Regions from separate parts of the Haloimpatiens massiliensis genome, predicted to be linked through region 2. Evidence: a T-box and tRNA genes for the amino acid it is inferred to sense, from the RefSeq annotation. Region 2 holds a T-box; the other holds one or more tRNA genes.
What was found. The T-box of region 2 lies ahead of C1715_RS08025 (valine--tRNA ligase). A T-box ahead of a tRNA ligase gene usually reads a tRNA of that ligase, here a tRNA-Val.
Positions count from the first base shown of each region.

Region 1 (6,638 bases), on a different contig from region 2:
ACTATGTTATATAATTTAGGAAGGGTTGATTTTCCATGGGTACTTTCGTATTTAAAAATAAAATACATGAATATACGCCTGTAAGTAACATTTTTATAGAAAAATATATGCCTAAAGCTAGAGGTGAATTTGTTAAAGTTTACCTTTTAGGATTAAAATACTGCATTTCTGGTGAATTAGGAGTAAATTCTTCCATGATGGCCTCTACTCTGAATCTTTTAGAAAGTGATGTAATGAATGCACTAAATTATTGGAATGAAGAAGGCGTAATAAAACTAATTCCTATAGATAATATGGGTAACTTTAATATAGACTTTTTAGATTTAAAGGATAGTGGTGATGAAGAAGATATAGAGAAAATTAACTTATTAGAGGAACTAAATAAAAACTCTATAAAAGATATGCTTCAAGATATAGAAAAGCTTGTAGGAAGACCTCTATCCCCTAAGGAAATGACTATGTATTTAAGCTGGCAAAAAGACTTTAGCTTTACTCCTGAAATAATACTTCTTTTAATTCAGTATTGCATTTCTAAAGGTAAAACCGACTATAGATATATAGAAAAAATAGCTTTAGCTTGGAATGATGAAAATATAAAAAATGTAGAAGATGCTCAAAGCTACATAAAGAAACATGAAGATAAATGGATTAGAATAAGAAAAATATTAAATTATTTAGGAATAAAATCTACTGATATAATGAAACCTCAAGAACAAATGATGGATAAGTGGATAAATATTTATAAATTTCCTGTAGAAATTATATATAAAGCTTGTGACATTTGTTTTGAAAGAATAAACAAAGCTGACTTTAAATATATTGACGGAATACTAAACAGCTGGTTTAAGGAAAACTTAAAGACTTTAGAGGATATAGAAAAAAAAGATAAGAAAAAAACTAGCTCCTATTCACCCGCAAAAAAAGTATCATATAACAATGGTAAAAATAGTACCTTTAATGACTACTCTCAACGTAAGTACGATTACGATGATCTAGAAAAAAAATTATTAGGATGGGATAATGAATGATTAACACATACCAATCTCAAATACTAAAAATGTATGAAAACATAAGAGAAAAGGAAGAGAAAGCCTTAAAAGATAGAAAGGAAGAAGTATATAATAAAATACCTGGAATAAATGCTATAGAAAAAGAAATAGCTAAACTTTCTATACATTTATCCATAAATATATTAAATAATATTGAAAATAGGGATGAATACTTAAAGAATTTAAAAGAAAAGATAACAGATTTAAGAGTTCAGAAAACAGAACTTCTAGTTTCATCAGGATATCCACTAGACTACTTAGATATGCATTATAGATGTAATAAATGTAGCGATACTGGTTTTATAGGAAATATGAAATGTTCTTGTTATAAGAGATATCTAATTAAACTCCATTATAAAAATTCTGATCTAGAGACCTCCTTTAAAGAAAATAATTTTGATAATTTTAACATAAACCTATATGGTACTAGAAGAACTGACTCAGAAATAAAAAGTCCTAGAAAAAATATGGAAGAGATATTATATAGAGTAAAGTCTTATTTGAAAAATTTTTCTAAGGAAGATACAAATTTATTATTTTACGGTAGCTCTGGTACAGGTAAAACCTTTTTATCTCACTGTATAGCCAAATGGCTTATAGACAGAGGCTACTTTGTAGTATATAGAACTGCAAAAGAATTAATAGAGAATTTGCGTGATGCCCGCTTTAATGAAAATAAAACACTGGAGGATTTAATATTAAACTGTGACGTACTTATAATAGATGATTTAGGTACAGAACAAATAACAGACTTTTCTAAATCTGAATTATTTAATTTAATAAATTGGAAACTCCTAAAGGACAAAAGGATGCTTATTTCCACAAACTTATCTCTTGAAGAACTCTCCAAACACTATTCAGAAAGAATTACTTCAAGACTATTTGGTAACTTTGAACTATATAAATTTTATGGTGACGATATTAGAGTAAAAAAGAATTTAAATAAAATACGTTAATGAAATGTAAAATCCCAGCTTATAACAAACTGGGATTTTTGTATTAATATTGTTCTCAATTTACTTTTTATAAAATATATTTAATTTATTATATAAGGAGAAAAAATTAATACAGAAATAAATGTATCCATTACTAGAAATGGAAGATACTTCGCCACCGGAAGATCCTCTGTAAATTCCCTATAAAATAAGTATGAGTATACATAACAAAATAAACTTATACATACTAGGATAAACACTCCTACCATAGGAGAAACTAATTCTTTAGGCAAGAACATAAAGCTATTTTTATATACAGAAACATACATAGATAGAACTTTTATAAATGTTGTAACTACAAGAACTCCAATATATATGCCTTTTCTTTGCTTATCTGAAAATCTACTTAATAATAATGTGAATATACCCATTAAGGTTAGCCCTGGAAAAATCCATGCAGCTCCTATTAACAGTATAGATATTATACTATATGTAACTCCAGTAACCGTTTCTTGTAATGACATACTTTTTTCAAATTTTTTAAGTTTATTATTTTCCTTTTTATATTGTTCATTTGTTGAAGTCATATATAAGTTGTATGGACACTCAAAACCCTCATCTGATTTAGCTTGGAAATCACAGTATATTCCTATTTCTCCACAAATGTTTGCAAAAGTGGACAATTGTTTTGATTTTGAAAGAATTCCTTCCTGCTCATACTTACCATTACTTAATCTATATTCCATTACATCATCTTGCTCTTTATTTATGCCAAAAATTCTCCTCCCCTCTACTAGAATTTTCGCCTTGCCATTTATACAATTTGCACTGTTTATTTTTTTTAAGCCGATTCCAGGAAATTTAAGCTCTTTAAATTTATACTTAAATTCATCTTTGTTCTTTGGAATATTATCAATAGGAATCTGATATACTATATCGCCTCCGGTTTTAGGTACAAAGAAATACATAATTCCACCCTCTACAGCAAATTTAGTTTCAGGTGTAACTTGACCAAATCTAACTATCATATTGAATAAATCTCTTGAATGAGAAAATTCCCCATTCTCATAAAATGTACACATTTGAGTAACTTCCTGTACCTCCTGCCCTGTATAACATATTACATATTTACCATTATAATCTATTCCACTTATTCCTCCTGCACTTGGAACTTTTATAGATTTCTTATTTCCGGTTTTTATATCTATAAATTCCACTGAATCCTCATAAGTTCTTAAAATCATATTATCATTTATTTGTTTTAATTCTCTTAACTCTCCTATATTTTCTCTTTTTATTATATTAAACTTTTTGTCTAACTTAATCCGCTCTGAGGAATTACTATTTGAATGCTTTCCTACGTACTCAATGTAAAAATTATTCTCTTTATCTTTTACTAGTATTATTCCGTTTATACTATTTGCTTTTATACCTAAACTTTTTTCCTTTTTTTTATGTCCTAAATAATCTATTACTAAGATTTTTAATTTATTTTTGTCATTATAGGCAATAATATAATTTTTGTCTTCTTTGATAATTGCAGGAGTAGCACTTATGTAAGCTTGATCTAGAAACTTCCCCTTCCCCCACTTATTAGAAGGAGGCTGATTATTAATGTTCAAATTAACACTGTATTGATATGCTATTATACCGATTATTAATATTATACTTATTATTATAAAGCTCTTCGTTTTGACTCTATTTTTTTCCATACTCATACCCCCAAGTAATATATTATTGTAAAATATTATGTATTACTTACAAGATTCTATATTTATACTAATTTATCCTTTAAAAGATAGTATAAATCTTTATATGCAAACTCCCATCTTATACATAATAATACTATTAAATACTTAATATTATCTATAACATTAAATATTTAATATTACAAAAAAATAAAAAGTCTTAAGTAAAAATTACTTAAGACTTTGGAGCTGGCAATAGGAATCGAACCTACAACCTGCTGATTACAAGTCAGCTGCTCTGCCAATTGAGCCATGCCAGCTTATATGGCGACCCAGAAGGGACTCGAACCCTCGACCTCCGGCGTGACAGGCCGGCACTCTAACCAACTGAGCCACTGGGCCATATATATTTTTATAAATAAGTGGTGGGCACAACAGGGCTCGAACCTGTGACCCTCTGCTTGTAAGGCAGATGCTCTCCCAGCTGAGCTATGCGCCCACATATGGTGACTCCTAGGGGAATCGAACCCCTGTTACCACCGTGAAAGGGTGGTGTCTTAACCGCTTGACCAAGGAGCCAAATTATTTTTATTGGAGCTGGCAATAGGAATTGAACCTACAACCTGCTGATTACAAGTCAGCTGCTCTGCCAATTGAGCCATGCCAGCTTATAATGGCGACCCAGAAGGGACTCGAACCCTCGACCTCCGGCGTGACAGGCCGGCACTCTAACCAACTGAGCCACTGGGCCATATTATGTGGTGGGCACAACAGGGCTCGAACCTGTGACCCTCTGCTTGTAAGGCAGATGCTCTCCCAGCTGAGCTATGCGCCCACATAATGGTGACTCCTAGGGGAATCGAACCCCTGTTACCACCGTGAAAGGGTGGTGTCTTAACCGCTTGACCAAGGAGCCAAATTATTTATCAACGCTTTTTTCATTCTAGTCTGCCGCGCTGACAAATAATATAATACAAGATTATTCTCCATATGTCAACATATTTTTTTAAAACTTTTTAGCTTTTTTTAAAATTCCTTTTAATTTCTTCTCTAATTAATAGGATAGCCATGTTAGATACTCTTTTCTACCCATCCTATACTCTCCATTATAATAAGAGCAGTATCCTCTATAGCTCTTTGAGTTACATCTATAACCCTACATCCAAGTCTCTTAAATACTTTATCTAAAAAATCAAATTCTTCTAATATCCTTTCTTCATTGGCATAATTTATGTTAAAATGATCTCCTCCAAATTTTAAAAGTCTATGCTTGCGAATTTCAATAAGATGTAAAGGATTTATTGTAAGACCTATTATTTTTTTTCTATCTACTTGTAATAATTCATCTGGTACTGGAACTTCTGGCATTAACGGTACATTGAGAGCTTTTATACCTTTATTGGCCAAGTACATACATAAAGCTGTTTTCGAACTCCTAGAAAGACCTACTATAACTACATCTGCATTCTTTATTCCACTTACATCCTTACTATCATCATACTGCACGGCAAATTGCATAGCTTCAATTTTTTCATAATATTCATTATCTATATTCCACACAGCACCTGGCTCATATATAGGTTGCTCTCCTGTAATTTTAGCTGCTATATTCATACAGGGACTTAACACGTTATATACAAATATACCCTTTTCCATACATCTTTGTACTAAAAAATCTCTTATCTCCGGCAAAATTATATTTGAAATTACCATACATTTATCTGGCACATCTATAGTATTCATAAATTCATAAACATCTTCTAATGTCTTTATGTATGGAACTCTTTTTACATGCATTTTTACTTTAAATTGACTTGCTGTACCCTTAGCTACAAGTTCTGCTGTTTCCCCTATAGAGTCAGAGACGGCATATATTTTAAACATAATAGCACCCCCTGTTTTTTAATAATTTACACTGTCAATAATTCATACAAATTAAACACCAGTAATCACCAGCGCTTAACCTAAAAAGACTTTGCAGCTATGTATTTTTTTAAATACGTAAATCTAAATACTTACATATTAGATAACTGTACTAGCGCACAATCCTCTATAGCAATTATATTGTTTTCTTTGCAATAATTAATAATTTCTTCACTTTCTGCCCCAGGCTGAATTAGTACCTTATTAATAATTAAAGTCTTTGCTTCCTTAAGTATTTCTATACCTAAAGCAGGATTTATACATAAATCTATAACTTCTATTTGAAAAGGCACATCCTTTAAACTTTTATAAACGCCTTCCCCCTCCTTCTTAGGATGAATTCCCACTGCATTAAAACCTTTATTCCTTAACTTGTCTAAAATTTTATATGCATATTTACTCTGGTTTATAACGTCTCCTACTACTACCCAATTTTTATAATTTAATAATTCACTAGCTACCATAAACTCACTTGATTATTGATATTTTATAGTCCAAATATTTATCAAAAATCAAGTTTTTCACCTTCCTTTTTTATTATATTTACGTTTATTATATCCTAATTTTTATAATTGTATCAATGATGCACTTCTCATTTACTAATTCATCCATACAAAATCAACCAATGAATTAAAATGATCAATACTCAATGCTTAACTATTCCTTTCATTGAAAAAATATTATAAAATAATTATAATTAAACTAAATAGGATAAAATATTATTTGTATACTCTAATGCTTGTTGGTACCCTTCAAGCTTTTTTCTATAAATAGCCAAAAGGAGATATCTTTAGTTGTTTAAAATATAAATAAAAGTAATTAACTATAGTAAAATGTACTTATGAAAAGGAAGTGAGTACATTTGAAAAATAATAATTATAAACCAAATGAAGTTGTAGAGTTAATTAATGTATCAGTTAGAACATTACAAAGATAGGATAACGAAGGAATATTAAAAGCATTTAGAACACCAACAAATAGAAGATAGTATACTTACGAACAATATAAAGAAAATATAAGAAAAAGAAAAATCAAGATGTTAA
Region 1 is NZ_LT854637.1:82,352-88,989, reverse strand. Features, by position in the region: gene C1715_RS03630 (DnaD domain protein) at 36-1,028, shown strand; gene C1715_RS03625 (ATP-binding protein) at 1,025-2,005, shown strand; gene C1715_RS03620 (hypothetical protein) at 2,086-3,696, opposite strand; tRNA gene C1715_RS03615 (tRNA-Thr) at 3,917-3,992, opposite strand; tRNA gene C1715_RS03610 (tRNA-Asp) at 3,998-4,074, opposite strand; tRNA gene C1715_RS03605 (tRNA-Val) at 4,096-4,171, opposite strand; tRNA gene C1715_RS03600 (tRNA-Glu) at 4,177-4,251, opposite strand; tRNA gene C1715_RS03595 (tRNA-Thr) at 4,265-4,340, opposite strand; tRNA gene C1715_RS03590 (tRNA-Asp) at 4,347-4,423, opposite strand; tRNA gene C1715_RS03585 (tRNA-Val) at 4,432-4,507, opposite strand; tRNA gene C1715_RS03580 (tRNA-Glu) at 4,514-4,588, opposite strand; gene C1715_RS03575 (pyruvate, water dikinase regulatory protein) at 4,744-5,556, opposite strand; gene C1715_RS03570 (CoA-binding protein) at 5,688-6,059, opposite strand; partial or broken gene C1715_RS03565 (RNA-guided endonuclease InsQ/TnpB family protein) at 6,607-6,638, shown strand, end outside.
Region 1: it encodes a tRNA-Val, which carries the amino acid that the T-box ahead of C1715_RS08025 (valine--tRNA ligase) is inferred to sense. The anticodon was not compared.

Region 2 (6,638 bases):
CTGTGTCCCCACCAAAGTTGTCTTGAAATACACCAATCTTGGATATTTTCCATCCAGTTATAATATATTTTTTCAAGTCTCTTTGGAACAATTTTAATCTTTTCATCTTTTACTGCATCTATGGCAGGCTTTGCAAGAGTTTCCATTTTAACATACCATTGTTTTGATAGCATTGGCTCTACTGTAACTCCACATCTATCATGACATCCAACATTATGGCTATGCTCTTTAATTTTTACTAAGAAGCCCTCATTTTGTAAATCTTCAACTATAGCTTTTCTAGCTTCATATCTATCCATACCAGAATATCTTCCATAACCCTCTTTTATAGTTCCATCTTCATTCATAACCATTATTTGCGGAAGATCATGTCTCTCACCTACTCCAAAGTCATTTGGGTCATGAGCTGGTGTTATCTTAACTGCTCCTGTACCAAACTCTAAATCTACATAGTCATCTTCTACAATAGGAATTTCTCTATTTACTAATGGAAGTATTAAAGTTTTTCCTACTAAATGAGCATATCTTTCATCTTTAGGATTTACTGCAACTGCTGTATCTCCAAGCATAGTCTCTGGTCTTGTAGTTGCTATTTCAAGCCATTCATCGCTGTCCTTTACTGGATATTTTATATGCCAAAAATTTCCACTTTGTTCTTCGTATTCTATTTCTGCATCTGAAAGAGCTGTTTGACACTTTGGACACCAGTTAGTAATTCTGTTTCCTCTATATATAAGTCCTTCCTCATATAACTTAACAAAAACTTCTTTAACGGCCTTATTTAAATTTTCATCCATGGTAAATCTTTCTCTTGTAAAATCACAAGAAACACCTAGCTTTTGAATCTGATTTTTTATTCTATTTCTATATTCATCAGACCAATCCCAAACTTTTTCTAGAAAAGCTTCTCTTCCCATTTCTTTTTTGTTAAGACCTTGTTTTAAAAGTTCCTTTTCAACTCTAACTTCTGTAGCTATGCTAGCATGGTCTTCTCCTGGAAGATATAATGCACTGTAGCCCTGCATTCTTTTAACTCTTATTAAAAAATCCTGTAATGTATCATCAAGAGCGTGACCTAAGTGTAATTGTCCTGTTATATTTGGCGGTGGCATCATTATTGTGTATGGTTTTTTATTTTCATCCACTTCTGGAGTAAAATACCCCTTTTCCATCCAATTTTCATATATTCTGTCTTCAAATTCTTTAGGGTCATAAGTTTTTGCTATATTTTTATTTTCTTCCATATCCTTTGCTCCTTTCCTTTTTACTTATAGTAATTTTTAGATACTATAATAAATGTTTGTGTCTTATACCTAGAACCTGTAACAAGCGCTATGATTTTTTATAATAAAAAAAGCACTGCAATCCAAAGGACGACAGTGCGTGGTACCACCTTTATTCTTATAAATAATTTATACTATAAACCAAGCCTTTAGTGCCCTATGAACTATTTTACTCCATAGGATAACTAATATACTGTTTAGGCTATAAAACTTATTTATAAGCTCTTAAAACTTTTAACGAATTTACCGTCTTTGCCTACTACTACTTCAGCAAAGAGACTCAGAAGCTACCTTCAAGCTAATTCCTATAGAAGATCTTTCAGCCGGTGAATCTTCCTCTCTCAATATTCCTTATACCCTACTCCTCTTCTTCATAGTCTTTACTTATTTCATTTTGAATATATTTAACATTATAATACTATTTAACTATATGTCAAGGGTGTATTTAAAATTATCTATGCTAATTTATTCCTTATAAATATCTCAACTATATAAACTCTACTTTTAACTACCATTTTCAATATCTAAAGATTATATTCTTTTAGGTACATGAAAATAAATAACAAGTCAAAGATGCTGGTATATTTTGTGTCAGACAAGGAAGCAAGTTCCGCCGCTAGTAGAACTATCCGTGGAACCTGCTGACGCAGTATGACGCAAAATGGACTAGCATACTGACTTGTTATTTATTTGAATGTGCCTTAACTACTTTTTATACTTTATCTCATTACTATAGTTTATTTCTTTATCAAATTTCCAAGTTGCTCCATAGTTATCTGTTGTAAATTGAATTGTTCTATCTACGTCTCTTAGCTTAACAGGTAATACTCCCTTTGCACCTTTAAAAACAGGACATAATGGCGTGGCACAATCATATTTATATTTAGATGGTAACTTTATATATACCTTTTTCCATGTTTTCCCTTCATCAGTGGTACGATATACTGTTGGATTATTATCACTTTCATATCTAAAACACATAAGTATAATTTTATCACTTGCAAACCCTGCACCAGTAACTACGCGGGCATAGGTTTTATTTGTATTTCCTATTTCTTTCCATGTTTTACCGCCATCATTTGTTTCATAAATATAATTTTCTTGATGCCCCATTGCTACACCAGTTGTTAAAACAACATAACCTTGGTTCTTTGAAGTAAATCCTACCAACTTTCTTTCATATCCATAGTCGTCCTTGGAACCCTGAACCTCATAAGTTTTCCATGACTTCCCTTTGTCCTCACTGATAGTAACTTTTACATCACTGTCCTTATTTCCATAAACAAATGCAGTTTTTTCAGGTGTTATATAATAACTTCCTTCTTCTAAAAATTCATTTTCATTAACATTATTAGCCAAATCAGTTAACGCATTTTCACTAAGTAAGCTTTCTAATACCACAGGAACATCCGCCCAAGTCTTACCATTATCATATGTTACAGAAACTCGTCTATCTCTTATAGTGTATTTATTAGGTGAGTTAAGTGATACTTCGAACTCTTTGCTCTTGATATATTCCTTTTTAGTTGAATCCTTTATTGGCTTTAAACCATTCTTATTAACATGTATTCCTTGATCCACAACTTTATATTTGCCATCACTTATCCTCTTTATTCTCATAGGCCACTTACAATTAACCACTTCTGTATCATTACCCGTTGTTGCCATTAAATCATAATTTATATCTGCAACAAATTCTCTATAATCTCCTGCAATTATTTTTATTTCTTTAATATTATAAGATGACTCTATATTTTCATGTCCAGGTTGATTTTCTTCTTTTTCCATATACTCTTGAAATAACTTACTACTCACCTGGATTAAATCTACTTTTTTCTTTTCCTCTTCACTGTGTTTATAAAAACTTTTATATACCCCCATAGTAATTACTACAATTGATAATAAACTGACTATTATAATTGCATACATCTTCTTATTTTTCATAAGTAACTCCCCTCTTATAAATTAGTAATAACCATGTTCTCTATTACATTTACCTAGTGTATCACCGAATAATTTTTACGTCAAATTAAGTATTAAATATTTGTATTTTATATAAACTGAGATAAAATAAGAGTATGTTTATATCAGTAAGCTACAAATTCTTATAAAAATCACTAATGTTCACAAATATATAGAGAGGAATGATATACATGCACTTACCTATATCCCTTGGGAATTTAGGTTCCATAATTTTTTTAGTTACTTTAAATGAGCAAATTTCATAACAAATTATGGAATAAAAATAGACATTCATAATATCCTAGTGTATTATATTTCTGTCAGAAAACATAAACAAAGGATGAATATAAATGTCTACAGAAAATAATATACCATATAATAAAGAGATTAACAATTTCATAATTAAACTTGGATTATCATTATATTTAACACTGCCTCAATTAAAACATGTTTGTGAATTTATCTTTGCAGCCGTAGGTCGTGGGTATGATGGCAAAGTTATTCATATAGCTGAAAGTTGCTATCAGAGTACTTATAGAACATCCATAGGTCAATTTTTATCCAAAAGCCCATGGAATGAAGATTATATTTTGAGAGCATTACAAAAGTTCGCAGTTAATAAAATTTGGCAGTTATCTCGTGATACAGGAAAGCCTATTTATGTGATTATTGATGATACTATCTGTAAGAAGACAAAGCCTTCGTCACGGGCTAAAAATCCTATAGAAAAGTGTCAATTTCATCAATCACATTTAGAAAATAAAAAAGTCTATGGACACCAAGTTGTAGGTGCTTTACTACAATGTGGCGATGTTACAATTCCTTATCAGCTAACGCTTTATGATAAGACTAAAGTCGATAAAGACAATAAAAAATTTACTAAGATTAATATTGCTGTAAATATAATATCTTCATTACCCGAACCACCTATTCAAGGTTTCGTCTTAGGGGATAGTTGGTATAGTGCTGAAATAATTATAAAAACAGCAAAGGCAAAAGGCTTTGAATATATAGGAGCGTTAAAAACTAATAGAATTATATACCCAAAGTGCTCGCGCATGAATCATAAAATTAATGGTTTTGCCAAAACTATAAACAAGGAAGACTTTCACCTCGTAACAGTGAATAAGCACTCTTACTATGTTTATAGATATGAGGGCAAAATCAATGGTTTTAAAAATGTTGTAATTCTTATTAGTTATCCTAAAGAAGCTCTCTATAATGAAAAAGCATTAAAATCTTTTATATCAACAGATATAAATCTCACAACAGAAGAAATACTTTTTCAATACCGTGAACGTTGGACAATTGAAGTATTTTTCCGTCAAAATAAGATGGAATTAGGTTTTGATAATTATCAAGTTCGTGGTGAAAAAGCCATAAAGAGATTTTGGATTTTAACTCAATTGACTTATCTTTATTGTACTTGTTGCATAAGCACAGATTGTTCTAAATTTGGAGAAGGTTTAAAAATAGCTCGTAAACAATCCCAACAAGAAGTAATTGCTTGGGTATATTCTCAATATAAAAAAGGAGTTAGTTTAAATGCTATTTTTGATACTCTTAAATTATCACACAATAAGTGTGCTTAAGTAATGTAAAATAATGTAAGTGTTTTTGCTCATTTAAAGTTAGTTAATATTTTACTAGTAATATTTTTAATCTTTTTCGAAAGAAGAAATCCCTCCACCACTTGGGCATGGCTTCTTATCCTCATATTTTTTCCTATAGTAGGTTTTATTGTGTACTTATTTTTGGGGCAAAATTTAAGTAGAGAAAAAATATTTAATAAAAAAATTATTGCAGATAATGAAAAAAGTAAATATCTAAAGAAACTAAGATCCTCATACAAATACGATATAGATGCTATAGAAAATGCTGACACTATAAGAATGCTTTATAAAAGCTCTAGCTCCATATTTACACAAAATAATCATGTACAGTTGTATTTTGACGGGAAAGAAAAATTTGAAGCATTATTTAATGAAATAAAAAACGCTAAAAAATTTATACATATAGAATATTATATAATTCAAAAAGACACCCTTGGTTTAAAACTAATAAATACCCTTACTGAAAAAGCCAAAGAAGGTGTGGAAATAAGATTGCTATTTGATGCCATGGGTTCTGGAAAAATAACCAAGAATATAGTTAAGCCACTTATAGAAGCTGGTGGAAAAGTTTTTTCCTTCTTCCCTAGTAAAATTTCCTTTATAAATAGAAGGATAAATTATAGAAATCATAGAAAAATAGTTGTGATAGATAACCAAGTTGCATTTTTAGTAGGTTTTAATATAGGCAATGAATACATAAGCGAAGATTCTAAAATAGGATATTGGAGAGATACTCATATTAAAATAATTGGTGAGTCCATAAATGACTTAGAAGAAAGATTTTTATTAGATTGGACCTATGCATCTAATGAACATATAGATGATTATTCTAAATATTTTATTTCTAATACTCTCAATGAATCCCATGTTGGTCTTCAAATAGTATCTAGCGGACCTGACCTTAAAGAACAACATATAAGAAATGGATATATCAAAATAATAAATCACGCTAAAAACACTCTTTACCTACAATCTCCTTATTTTGTACCTGACGATTCTATGTTAAATGCACTTAAAATATGTGCTCTCTCTGGGAAAGATGTACGAATTATGATACCAGGAAATCCTGATCATATATTTATGGGTTGGGCAGCTAATGCATATATTAAAACTTTGTTAGATTGCGGCATAAAGGTATATCTTTACAATAATGGTTTTATACACTGCAAGACCATAATGGCTGATGGTTCCGTATGTAGTATTGGTACTGCTAATATGGATATAAGAAGTTTTAAACTTAATTTTGAAACTAATGCTTTCATATATAATAGAAATATATGCACTACTGTGGAAAAACAATTTTTAAAGGATATGGAATACTGTACTGAAGTTACTCTACGAAACTTCCAAAGTAGACCCCTTCGTAGTAAAATATTTGAATCCATCACAAGATTACTATCACCTATTCTGTAAAAGCCACTAAATAGTATTTAGTCTAGATGTAGTTAATAAAAAATTTAAGAATAACTAACAATAAAGACTCTAATTTCACATAACATGTAAAATTAGAGTCTTCGTCTTTTATATTATAAGATTTTTTTATGGTACCTACTTTGAAATTTATAAATACTGTGACAAAATACTCTTCTACTTCATACTATAAAACATATCATTAACACATACGAGGAGGATATACATGCGAAAAAGTATTTCTAAATATTTAATTTTCACACTTGTTTTTATTCTATCTTTTACCTGTCTTTATGGATGCAGTAAAAAAAATAAAAATTTAACCACTGTAAAACTAAATGAAGTAGTGCGTTCCGTTTTTTATGCCCCA
Region 2 is NZ_LT854639.1:604,438-611,075, forward strand. Features, by position in the region: gene C1715_RS08025 (valine--tRNA ligase) at 1-1,244, opposite strand, end outside; T-box leader at 1,367-1,667, opposite strand; gene C1715_RS08030 (WD40/YVTN/BNR-like repeat-containing protein) at 1,989-3,227, opposite strand; gene C1715_RS08035 (IS701 family transposase) at 3,596-4,837, shown strand; partial or broken gene cls (cardiolipin synthase) at 4,877-6,271, shown strand; gene C1715_RS08045 (ABC transporter substrate-binding protein) at 6,495-6,638, shown strand, end outside.